DNA from 2 places in the Nocardioides ochotonae genome. Region 2 is predicted to be linked to the other one. Evidence: riboswitches for the same ligand, from Rfam matches in the RefSeq annotation. Region 2 holds a riboswitch; the other holds the start of a gene.
The links. Region 2 has a riboswitch for cyclic di-AMP ahead of HBO46_RS06770 (C40 family peptidase). Riboswitches for the same ligand answer to the same signal wherever they lie in the genome.
Positions count from the first base shown of each region.

Region 1: it holds a riboswitch for cyclic di-AMP, as region 2 does, so the genes downstream of both, HBO46_RS03915 (C40 family peptidase) here and HBO46_RS06770 (C40 family peptidase) in region 2, are expected to answer to the same signal.

Region 1 covers NZ_CP061769.1:793,311-798,635, reverse strand. The annotation lists gene HBO46_RS03925 (GAP family protein) at 1-82, opposite strand, end outside; gene HBO46_RS03920 (spermidine synthase) at 171-959, shown strand; gene HBO46_RS03915 (C40 family peptidase) at 965-1,564, opposite strand; cyclic di-AMP (ydaO/yuaA leader) riboswitch at 1,571-1,699, opposite strand; gene HBO46_RS03910 (oxygenase MpaB family protein) at 1,877-2,815, opposite strand; gene HBO46_RS03905 (response regulator transcription factor) at 2,856-3,551, opposite strand; gene HBO46_RS03900 (hypothetical protein) at 3,600-4,100, opposite strand; gene ligD (non-homologous end-joining DNA ligase) at 4,256-5,167, opposite strand; gene ligD (non-homologous end-joining DNA ligase) at 5,164-5,325, opposite strand, start outside.
Region 2 covers NZ_CP061769.1:1,384,238-1,389,562, reverse strand. The annotation lists gene HBO46_RS06775 (hypothetical protein) at 1-836, opposite strand, end outside; gene HBO46_RS06770 (C40 family peptidase) at 887-1,882, opposite strand; cyclic di-AMP (ydaO/yuaA leader) riboswitch at 1,910-2,060, opposite strand; gene HBO46_RS06765 (hypothetical protein) at 2,212-2,418, opposite strand; gene HBO46_RS06760 (NYN domain-containing protein) at 2,511-3,794, opposite strand; gene HBO46_RS06755 (DEDD exonuclease domain-containing protein) at 3,858-5,325, shown strand, end outside.

The sequences.
Region 1 (5,325 bases), 590 kb from region 2:
GCACGGTCTGCTCGGTGAGCATGACCGGGCTGATCGCGCCGGCGAAGGCCAGCGGGATCACGAGCGCCAGGACACTGAGCATTGAGCGGAAGCGTAACGGCGGCGAGACGGGCGTAGACCCTGCTGCGACGTGGCGCGGCGCGGCCGGGCATGGCTGCGAGGATGGGCCCGTGGACACCGGGACTCTCGAGATCGTGCCGACCGAGCGGGCGGGGTCGTTCGTGCTGCGCCTCGACGGGCACGAGCAGTCCCACGTCGACCTCGAGGACCCGACCCGGCTGGCCTTCGACTACGTACGACGCATCGGCGACGTGCTCGACGCGTGCGCGCCGGCGGGTGAGCCGGTGCGGGTGGTGCACGTGGGCGGGGCGGCGATGACGCTGCCGCGCTACGTGGCGGCGACCCGGCCGCGGTCGGCGCAGATCGTGCTCGAGCCGGCCGTGCACGTGACCGAGCGGGTGCGCGCGGAGCTGCCGCTGCCGGCGCGCAGCGGGATCAAGGTGCGCCCGGTGGACGGCCGCACGGGCCTGGCGGCGCTGCGCCCGGAGAGCGCCGACGTCATCGTCGTCGACGCGTACGCCGAGGGGCGCGTGCCGGGTGACCTGGTCACCCGCGAGGCCGCGGCGGTGGCGGCGGAGGTGCTCGGCGCGCAGGGCCTGCTGCTGCTCAACCTCGCCGACCGGGCGCCGTTCGCGTGGACCCGGCGGGTGGTGGCGGCGGTGCGCGAGAGCCTGCCGCGGCTGATGCTGAGCGCCGAGCCGGCGACGCTGCGGGGCCGGCGCGGGGGCAACCTGCTGCTCGTCGCCTCGCGCGGGCCGGTGCCGCTGGAGGAGCTGGCCCGACGCGCGGCGAGCTCGCCGGCGCCGTACCGCGTGCTGGACGCGGGGCAGGTGAGCGACTCCTTCGGCGGCGGCCGGCCGTTCACCGACGCCGACGCGGAGCCCTCACCCGTCCCCTGAGTGCGTCAGCGGCGCGCGGTGCCCGCGAACCAGGAGTCGGTCCAGATCTTCGCCGCCTGCACGCGCTTGCCGGTCGACGGCGCGTGGATGATGCGGCGCTTGCCGTCCTTGACGCCGGTGAAGATGCCGACGTGGTAGACGCGGCCGCCGTTGTGGAAGAAGACCAGGTCGCCGCGGCGCATCTTCGAGCGCGAGATCCGCTTGGCCCAGCCGGCCTGCGCCGAGGAGGTCCGCGGGATCCCCTTGATGCCCGCCTTGCGGAAGGCATAGCTGGTCAGCCCGGAGCAGTCGAAGGCGTCGGGCCCGGTGGCGCCGTAGCGGTAGCGGTCGCCGATCTGGTTGCGCGCGACGGAGATCGCCTTGCCGATGCGACGCTCCTGCTTCTTGCGCGCGGCGGGCTTCTTGCTGGCGGCGGGCGCCACAGCCTGCAGGGTCACGCCGGAGGCGGCCTCGGCGGGCGGGGTCGGCGCGACCCCGAGCAGGGTGACGGCGAGGGCGCCGGCGCCGACGACGCGGGCCGCGAGTCGTACGGCGTGGCGCAGCGGGCCGGTCATGCGGCGGGGTTCCGCGGTGGTGGGACCGGTGGTGGGGGTGGTCGAGTGCATGGGCTGTCCTTCCCACGCCTGTGAGGTGAGCTGTCGGGCTCGGGCTTGGAAGGTGCCCGGCCACCCGCGGGTGGCTTCGCCCCGAGCGGTCCGTGGACCGCGTGGAGAGGTGGGTCCCCCACTCCTGCCCCGGCGGCGCGCGCACCGTCCGACTTCCGGCGCAGGCGGCGGGCAGGACTCGGCGTACCGCTGCGTCGGCGACCTGGGCTCAGGTCAAGGCATCGACGGTACGTCCGACGGGGGGCGAGGTCCAGTTCAGCGCAACCACCAGCCCCGACTCACGCAACCACGAGGGCCGGCTCGGCGAGGGGGTCAGTGCGGGACGGGGCAGCCTGGGGTGGGGGTCTGGGCGGGGAAGGTGCCGAGGTCGGCGACGCGGAAGCCGTCGGGGTAGCTGCGGATCCAGGGCAGGTCGGCGATCCGCTTGGGGTCGCGGCGCACCGGGAACGCCCGCAGGAGTACGCCGCGGGCGCGCAGCAGGCCGCGCGAGAGCGCCTCGACCCGGGGCGCGGGGGCGTCGTAGCCGAACGCCTCGCGCAGCGGCTGGTCCATCAGCGAGCGGCTGAACACCTCGACCGCCCGGGAGGCGACCGAGGGGTGGAAGGTGAGCAGCAGCGCGAGCGTGGCGTCGGCGACGCGGCGCCCGCCCTCGTCGAAGGCGAAGTGCTCGGCCTCGTAGGTGTCCATCAGGCGCGCGAACCCGTCGTAGCTGTCCGGGATGTCGGGGATCGCCAGGTGCCGGCCGAGCTCGCGGTAGTAGTTCACCGACGCGCGCAGCTCCACGTCGCTCAGCGGCCGCTTGCCGTAGTCGTCGAGCCAGCGCTTCGGGACCACCACGAAGGTGCTGAGCACGTAGCGCATCTCGTGGTCGGGGATGTCGTAGGAGCGGTGCATCTGGTTGATCCGCCGGATCGCCGCGCGCGCCTCGGGGTCCTCGAAGCCGCGGCCGAACGGCACCTCGAGCAGCAGCGCCGTGTCGTCGTAGCGCTTCTGGGTGTTGCCCGTGAACTCCCCGGTGCGGTCGAGCAGCCGGCCGATCCCGGGCACCGCGTAGGTGCGGAACAGCGCGAAGCTCAGCGCCTGGTTCATGTCCCAGGGGAACTCCTGCATCGCGACGTTGCGATAGATCTCGACGTACTGCGTCTCGGGGTCCATCGCGTCGTTGGTACGGCGCCAGTGCGTGCGCGCGACGCCGCCGAAGCGGGTGCCGCGGATCCGGATGCCGCCGCTCGTCTCGGTCGGGCCAGCCATGCCGGCCAACCTAGAGCAGCTCGGGCGGCAGGGGAACGGCTCAGAGCGGCGGGCGCGCGCCCTCGAGGCGGAAGCCGACGCCGCGGACCGCGACCACCTTGTCGGTGACGCCGACGCTCTCGAGCTTCTGGCGCAGCCGGCCGATCGTGACGTCGAGGGTCTTGGTCGAGCCGTACCAGTTCTCGTCCCACACGTCGGCCATCAGCCGGCCGCGGGAGACCACCTTGTCGCGGTTGGCGGCCAGGATCGACAAGACGTCGAACTCCTTGCCGGTCAGCGCCACCTCCTCGGTGCCGGCGTAGACCCGCCGGGCCGCGACGTCCACGCGCAGCGCGCCCTGCCCGCTGTCCTCGGTCCCGAAGCCGGTGCCGGCGGTACGGCGCAGCAGCGCCCGGATGCGGGCGTGCAGCTCGGCCAGGGCGAACGGCTTGGCGAGGTAGTCGTCGGCGCCGTAGTCGAGCCCGACCACGCGGTCCATCTCGCTGGCCCGGGCGGTGAGGATCAGGATCGCCCCGAGGTACCCCGCCTCGCGGGACTTGCGGCAGACCTCGAGCCCGTCGAGGTCGGGCAGGCCGAGGTCGAGCAGCAGCACGTCGGAGGGATCGGAGGCCAGGATCTCCAGCGCCCGGAGACCGGTGTCGACCCACTCCACGACGTACCCCTCACGCTCGAGCGTGCGGACGAGCGGATAGGCGATGTCCTCTTCGTCTTCGACGACGAGAACGCGCGGGGCCATGGCCGAAGCATAGGGCCCGGCGTCCCCCGGAAACTCGATGTTGCAGACTCAGGCCGGACTCGTCGCCCACGTGTAGGCGATCTCCACGTCCTCGGTCGGCCCCTCCCCCGCCGCGTGGTCGCGGGCCACGGTGAAGGTGAGGGTGGTGTCGCCCCCGCCCGGCAGCAGCCCGAGGTCCTGGGCGTAGTCACCGAGACCCCCGAGCGGGCCGGCGTACACCTGACGCCCGTCCTGGGAGATCGAGACCTCGAGCGGCTCCGCGCCGAAGGGCGTCTCCTCGCCGTGCTCGACGAGGGTCAGCCGCGCTGGCTGCGAGGTGTCGTTGGCGATGGTCAGGTCGCGGGTGACCTGCTCCCCCGGCTCCAGCTCGCTCACCACCAGCGTCGCGTGTCGGGTGTCGGCGACCGGCTCCAGGCGCACCCCGTCGGCGGCCCCGACCGTCACGCCCGGCCCGCCGAGGCCGAGGACCACCAGCGCCGCCCCACCCAGCGCCGCGGCGACCACCAGCACCCGTCGCGAGGAGCTGCTCCTGCGGGACGTCGGCGCCATCGGGCGGTCCTTCCGGGTCGGTGGCTGCGTGGCGTGCCCACGCTAGGAGCGCCCCTCTCTCCTGCGCCCCACGCCGACACCACGCGTCCCCTACGGGGCGGTAACATCGCCGGCCGCCGCGCGGCGGCCGGCCCGTCGCGCCTCGGATCGACAGGTCAGCCGAACAGGTCGCCGTGCTCCGCGACCCGCTCGAGCACCTCGCCGAACAGGAACTGGCCCAGGCCCTCGGGGTCCTCGGCGCCGGCCTCGACCTCCTCCCAGGTCACCGGCGTCGCCACCGTCGGCCGCTCCTTCCCGCGCAGCGAGTACGGCGAGATGGTGGTCTTGGAGCCGGCGTTCTGCGACCAGTCGAGGAACACCTTGCCGCCACGGCGCGACTTGGTCATCGTCGCGGTCACCCGGTCGGGGTGGGCGCGCTGGAGCTCCTCGGCGATCTCCTTGGCCAGCGCGGTGGCGTCCTCCGAGGGCAGCCGGCGCGGCAGGTCGGCGTACAGGTGCAGGCCCTTGCTGCCGCTGGTGACCGGCCGACCCTCCAGCCCCCGGTCCTCGAGGTGCTCGCGCACCAGCAGCGCGACCTGGCAGCACTCGTGCAGCCCGGCCGGCTCGCCGGGGTCGAGGTCGATGACGAGGCGGTCGGCGTTGCGCGGGCGCCCGTTGCGCCCGACCCTCCACTGGTGCACGTGCAGCTCCAGCGCGGCCAGGTTGACCAGCCAGGTGAGCGTGGCCAGGTCGCCCGCGACCGGGAAGACGAGCGTGTCGCCGTGTCGCGAGCTGCCGCGCGAGCCGGTGGTCGGCACCTTGACGGTGCGCACCCACGACGGGGTGCCGGGCGGGGTGTTCTTCTCGAAGAAGCTGCCGTCCTGCACGCCGTGCGGCCACCGGATCCGGGTGACCGCGCGGTCGGCGAGGTGCGGCAAGAGCACCGGCGCGATCTGGGCGTAGTAGTGCAGCACCTCCCCCTTGGTGGTGCCGGTGCGCGGGTAGAGCACCTTGTCGAGGCTGCTGATGGTCAGCGTGCGCCCGTCGACCTCGACGCGCACCTCCTGCCGGTCGCGTGCGGGGCTCACAGGTCCTCCGGGGACAGGTCACTGCGCACCCCTTGGTACGACGGCTGGCGCAGCCGCTGGGCACGCGAGGTGTGGTGGGTGTCGACGTCGACGACGAGCACCGGGTCGACCCAGACGGTGCCGCGGGCGTCGATGCGCGGCACCTCGTCGTCGAAGGG
Region 2 (5,325 bases):
ACGCCGGTGGCGACGTGCACCGCCTCGTGGCTCATCACCACCTGCGCCCCCGAGCGGCGCAGCCGGTCGTACTCCTCGGGGTTCACCAGCACGTGGGTCGGCGCGCCACGGTCGCGGGAGCCGTCGACGGTGGCGGTGACCGCGGCGATCCCCGCATAGGTCCCCGGCTCGGCGCCGAGCGCCCGGTCCAGGTCGCGCGAGGACGCCGGCACCTCCACCACCAGGCGCGGGCGCCACGACGGCAGCACCCGGCGTACGACGGGGACCGCCGCGCGCGCCAGCGCGGCGTAGCGGGGCGCGTCGTCGGCGCTCGCGGCGACCAGCACGAGGGTCTCCGGGGTGCGGCGGACCTGCACCGCCGTCGCCAGCCACAGCGGCGCGCGCCCGGCGCCGCCGACGGACTCGATCACCACGCCGTCCCTGAAGGAGGGACCGGAGGGAGAGGAGGGAGCGGAGCGCAGCGCCACCTCCAGCTCGGCGCGGGCGACCTCCGTGTCGAAGCCCGCGAAGCGCCAGGTCGCCTCGACGGCGGCGCGCCAGCGGCCCTCGTCGTCGGCCGGGGCGGTGGCATCGATGTAGCGCAGACTGAAGTCGGTGACCCGCAGCCGGCGGGCGTTGGCCACGATGTGCGCGACGTCCTCGGGGCCGGCCCCGGGGTCCTGCCGCTCGCCGACCGCCCGCTCCAGCGCCGCCAGTGCCCGGACGGCCCCGGCGGGGTCGACCGCGCCGGGCGTGACCCCGTCCTCGCGCTCGGGGGCGACATGGGGGCCGGAGGTGAGCACGAGCGCGACGCCTGCGAGGAGCGCCAGCAGCAGGAACAGCGAAAGGCCGGCCACCCACCGACGTGGGTGACCGGCCTTCGCGGACGGCTCGTGTGCCAGGGCGATCAGCCCGGGCGGACGGCGCCGACGTAGGGCATGGAGTGCAGCGGCGCGGTGGTCACACCGCTGCCCGGGTTGGCCGCGTGGACGATCTGGCCGTTGCCGATGTACATGCCGACGTGGCTGATCGGGCTGTAGTAGAAGACCAGGTCGCCGGGCTGGAGGTCACCCTCGGAGATCCGCGGACCCGAGGAGAACTGCGCGCTCGAGGAGTGCGGCAGCGCGACGCCGGCCTGGGCCCACGCCATCATGGTCAGCCCGGAGCAGTCGAAGGCGCTGGGGCCCGCGGCACCGTAGACGTAGGCGTCGCCGACCTGGGCCATGGCGTACTGGATCGCCGCGCCGGCGCGACCCGAGGCGGGGACGCTGGCGGGAGCCGGGGCGTCCTCGCGGGAAGCGCTGCGCGAGACGAGCGCCTCGCGCTCCTCGGCCTCGAGGCGGTCGAGCAGAGCCTGGGCCTCGTCGAACTTCTCCTCGATGGCCTCCTTCTGCTCGGCCATCTCCTCCTTGGTCTCCGCGACCTTGGCGATCCGGCTCTCGGTGGCCTCGCGGCGCAGCTCGAGGGCCTTGACCTCGGTGGTGTAGCTGCCGAGCAGCTCGCCCTGGAGATCGTTGAAGGCCGCCATCGTGGTGAGCGAGGCGAGGAAGGCACCGGGGTCGTCGGAGACGAAGACCTCACCGGCGGCCGAGAGGCCCTGGCCGGTGTACTGGGTCACGATCGAGTCGGCGACCTGGTCGCGCACGCCGGACAGGCGCTGGTCCTGCCGCTTCTCGTCGGCGCGCAGCGAGGTGAGGTCGCCCTGGAGGTCGGCCAGCTCGAGCTTGGCGTCGTTGTAGCGCTCCGAGGCCTGCTCGGCCTCGTGGTAGAGCCGATCCACCCGCTCCTTGACATCGTCGATGTCGGGCTCGGCGTTGGCCGGGGTCGAGGGGCTGAGCGCGATGGCCCCGATGAGTCCGGTGCCGGCGAGGGCACTGATGAATCGCTTGCGACCGTGCTGCACGAGCGGGCGGTCTCCCTTGCATGTCGTACGCCTACCGGGTGAGCTGTCGGGTTCGGGCACGACTTGCCCTACCCCCGCTCCTCGGAGTGCTTGCGCACTCCGCCTTGCGAGGGATTCACCCCAGGTGATGGTGGTTCCCCGGTTCCTGGGCCGTTCGAGAACGGCCCGGGACTCAGCGCGGTGCCCGCGCGGATCGAGTGATCCACTCCCACGGGCACCTGATGACGACACGTTAACCCCACCCATCCGGCGCAGCCAATCCGCCTCCCTGCAAGCGGACGGGAATTTACCGACGGGTCACATGCGGACCCCGGCGCCGGCGACGCGGTTCACGCCGACTCGGTGTAGGGCGAGTCGACCGCACTCACCAGTCGCAACGGGGGCACCAGCCCGCCCTCGGCCAGGATGTCGAGCGCTCGGCGCTCGTCGTCGTCGAAGGTGAGCTCCGGCGGCGGGCCCAGGAGCACCGTCACCACGCAGTCGTGGCAGGCCAGGGCGCGCACCACGCAGGTGTCGCAGTCGATCCTCGTCGTCATGCTGCGCACGTTGACAGCGACCACCGACAGTCAGCCCACCGCGGGCCGGTACGGCGTGTCGGGCGGGTACGTCGGCCGGCCCGTCGGTGTGATCAGGCCGTGCGGTCGAGCAGCGCACGCAGCACGTCGGAGGGGACCACCCGGGCACCGGCGCGGGCCACGTCGGCCCCGAGCGCCCCGTCGCTGGTGACCACCAGCACGACGCGGCCCACCGGCTCCGCCGTGACGAGGTCGCGGATCACGTCGTCGGCGATCACGCCCTCGGGACTGAACAGCACCTTCACCCCGCGCGGGGCGCCGACCACCGGGCGGTGGCTCGAGGCGGCGGCGTCGAAGACCACCGTCGTCTCCGCGCCGGTGCGCGCCACGACGGGTGCCAGCGCCTTGAGCAGCCGGATCCGCTGGGCCTCCAGCGAGGACTGGGGCCAGGCGGTCTTGCTGACGTTGTAGCCGTCGACGACCAGCCGCGCCCGCGGCATGGCGAGGTACTGCTCGAGCAGGGCCGGCGTCACCGAGGGCCGGACCGGACCACCGCCCGGGCCGCGCTCCCCCGCGCCGGCCACCTCGGCCTCCACGCGGTCAGCCGGGTTGCCCGAGACCGGTGGCAGCGCGAGCTCGCGCTGCAGCCCACCGGCCGCGTCGAGCAGCGTCTCCAGCAGCACCCGGGCCCGCACCGTCCCCTCGTCCTTCGCCGCGCGCGTCGTACGACGGCCCGCGGCGAGCTCCTCCTCGAGCCCGCTCACCTGGGCGCGCAGCCGGCGGACCTCCTTGAGGTGGGCGGCCGCCTGGGCCTGCGCCTCCTCGCGCGCGGCGACGGCCTCGCGCAGCTCGTTCTCCTCCCCGGACCGGGCAGCGCGCTCGGCCGCCCGGCTCTCGCCGAGGCGGCGGCGCAGCGTGCTGATCTCGGACTTGTACTCATCGACCTGCACCCGGTGGCTGGCGCGCAGCTCGCGGTGCGCCTGCTCGGCCTGCTCCAGGCGCGCCCGCAGCCGCTCCACCTCCGCCTCGCGCGCCCCGGTGCCGGTCTGCTCCTCCAGGCGGCGTACCCCGTCGGCGAGCACCGCGGTCCAGCCCTCCGGGCGCAGCAGCCACGCGAGCGCCAGCGCGTCGACGGGGTCCGCGGCCGCCGGTCCGCGCGCCGTCAGCTGCACCGCCACCCGCTCCCGCAGGTCGTCGTCGGCCAGCGCCGCGGTGATCGCGCCGGCGCCGAGCCGGCCGCGGCGGGCCGGCGCGAACGCCGCGACCCGGCGCAGGCTCGGCGGCAGCCGCGGGACCTCGGGCAGCACCTCGGCGGCGCGGGCGACGACGCGGGCGCGCACCGGCGCCGGAAGCGTCTCCAGCCCCGGCTCCGTGGTGGTGCTCACGACGTCGTCCATCGTGACCAGCCTATGCCGCGCGGCGTCGCGGGGTTGTCGGTGCCGCGCCCTACGGTCGTGCCCATGAGCAGTGCCGGCAGTGCAGTACGTGACGGGGTTCGGGAGTCGGCATCGCCGCAGGGACGAGCAGCAGGGCCGGCGCCCTCGCGCTGGGAGTCCCAGCGCTCCTTCGACGAGCTCGGTCGACCGTTGCGCGACATCACCTTCTGCGTGGTCGACCTCGAGACCACGGGCGGCTCGGCGGCGGCCGGGTCGATGATCACCGAGATCGGCGCGGTCAAGGTCCGCGGCGGGGAGGTGCTCGGCGAGTTCCAGACGCTGGTCAACCCGCACACCGACATCCCCGCCTTCATCGCGGTCCTCACCGGCATCACCAACTCGATGGTCGCCGACGCGCCGGGCATCGAGACCGCGCTGCCCGCCTTCCTGGAGTTCGCCGCCGGCTGCGTGCTGGTGGCCCACAACGCGCCCTTCGACGTCGGCTTCCTCCAACACTTCGCCGCCCGCCAGGAGCGCGCCTGGCCCGCGTTCGAGGTCGTGGACACCGTGAAGCTGGCGCGCCGGGTGATCACCCGTGACGACGCGCCCAACTGCAAGCTCTCGACGCTCGCCGCGCTGTTCGGCGCGGGTACCACCCCCAACCACCGCGCACTGGCCGACGCGCGCGCCACCGTCGACGTCCTGCACGGGCTGATGGAGCGCCTGGGCTCCCTCGGCGTGCACACCCTGGAGGAGCTGCAGACGTTCTCCTCCCGCGTCAGCACCGCCCAGCGCCAGAAGCGCCACCTGGCCGAGGGGCTCCCCCGCACCGCCGGGGTCTACCTCTTCCGCGACGCCGAGGAGCGGGTCCTCTACATCGGCACCTCGCGCGACCTGCGCACCCGCGTGCGCTCCTACTTCACCGCCTCCGAGACCCGCTCGCGGATGGGCGAGATGATCGGCCTGGCCACCAGCGTGACCGGCATCGAGTGCGCCACACCGCTGGAGGCCGAGGTCCGCGAGCTGCGGCTGATCGCCGAGCACAAGCCGCGCTACAACCGCCGCTCCCGGTTCCCCGAGAAGGTCCACTTCCTCAAGCTCACGCGGGAGCCGTGGCCGCGACTGTCCCTGGTGCGCAAGGTGCTGGACGACGACGCCGACTACGTCGGCCCGTTCGGCTCGCGCAAGGTCGCCGAGAAGTGCCTGGCCGCGCTGCACGACACCTTCCCCGTGCGCCAGTGCTCCGACCGCTTCGGCCGGGTCGCCTCCCGGGTCCCCTGCGTGCTGGCCGAGATGCGCCGCTGCCTCTCGCCCTGCGACGGGAGCGTCGACGAGGCCGCCTACGGCGTGGTGGTGAGCCGGCTGCGCGACGCGCTCGTCCGGCGCCCCGACGAGGTCGTCGAGGCGATCAACGCCAAGATGGCCGTGCTGGCCGCCGACGAGCGCTTCGAGGAGGCCGGCGTGCACCGCGACCGGCTCGCGGCGTTCGTCAGGGCCGCGTCACGGACCCAGCGGCTCTCCGCCCTGACCCGGTGCCCCGAGGTGGTCGCGG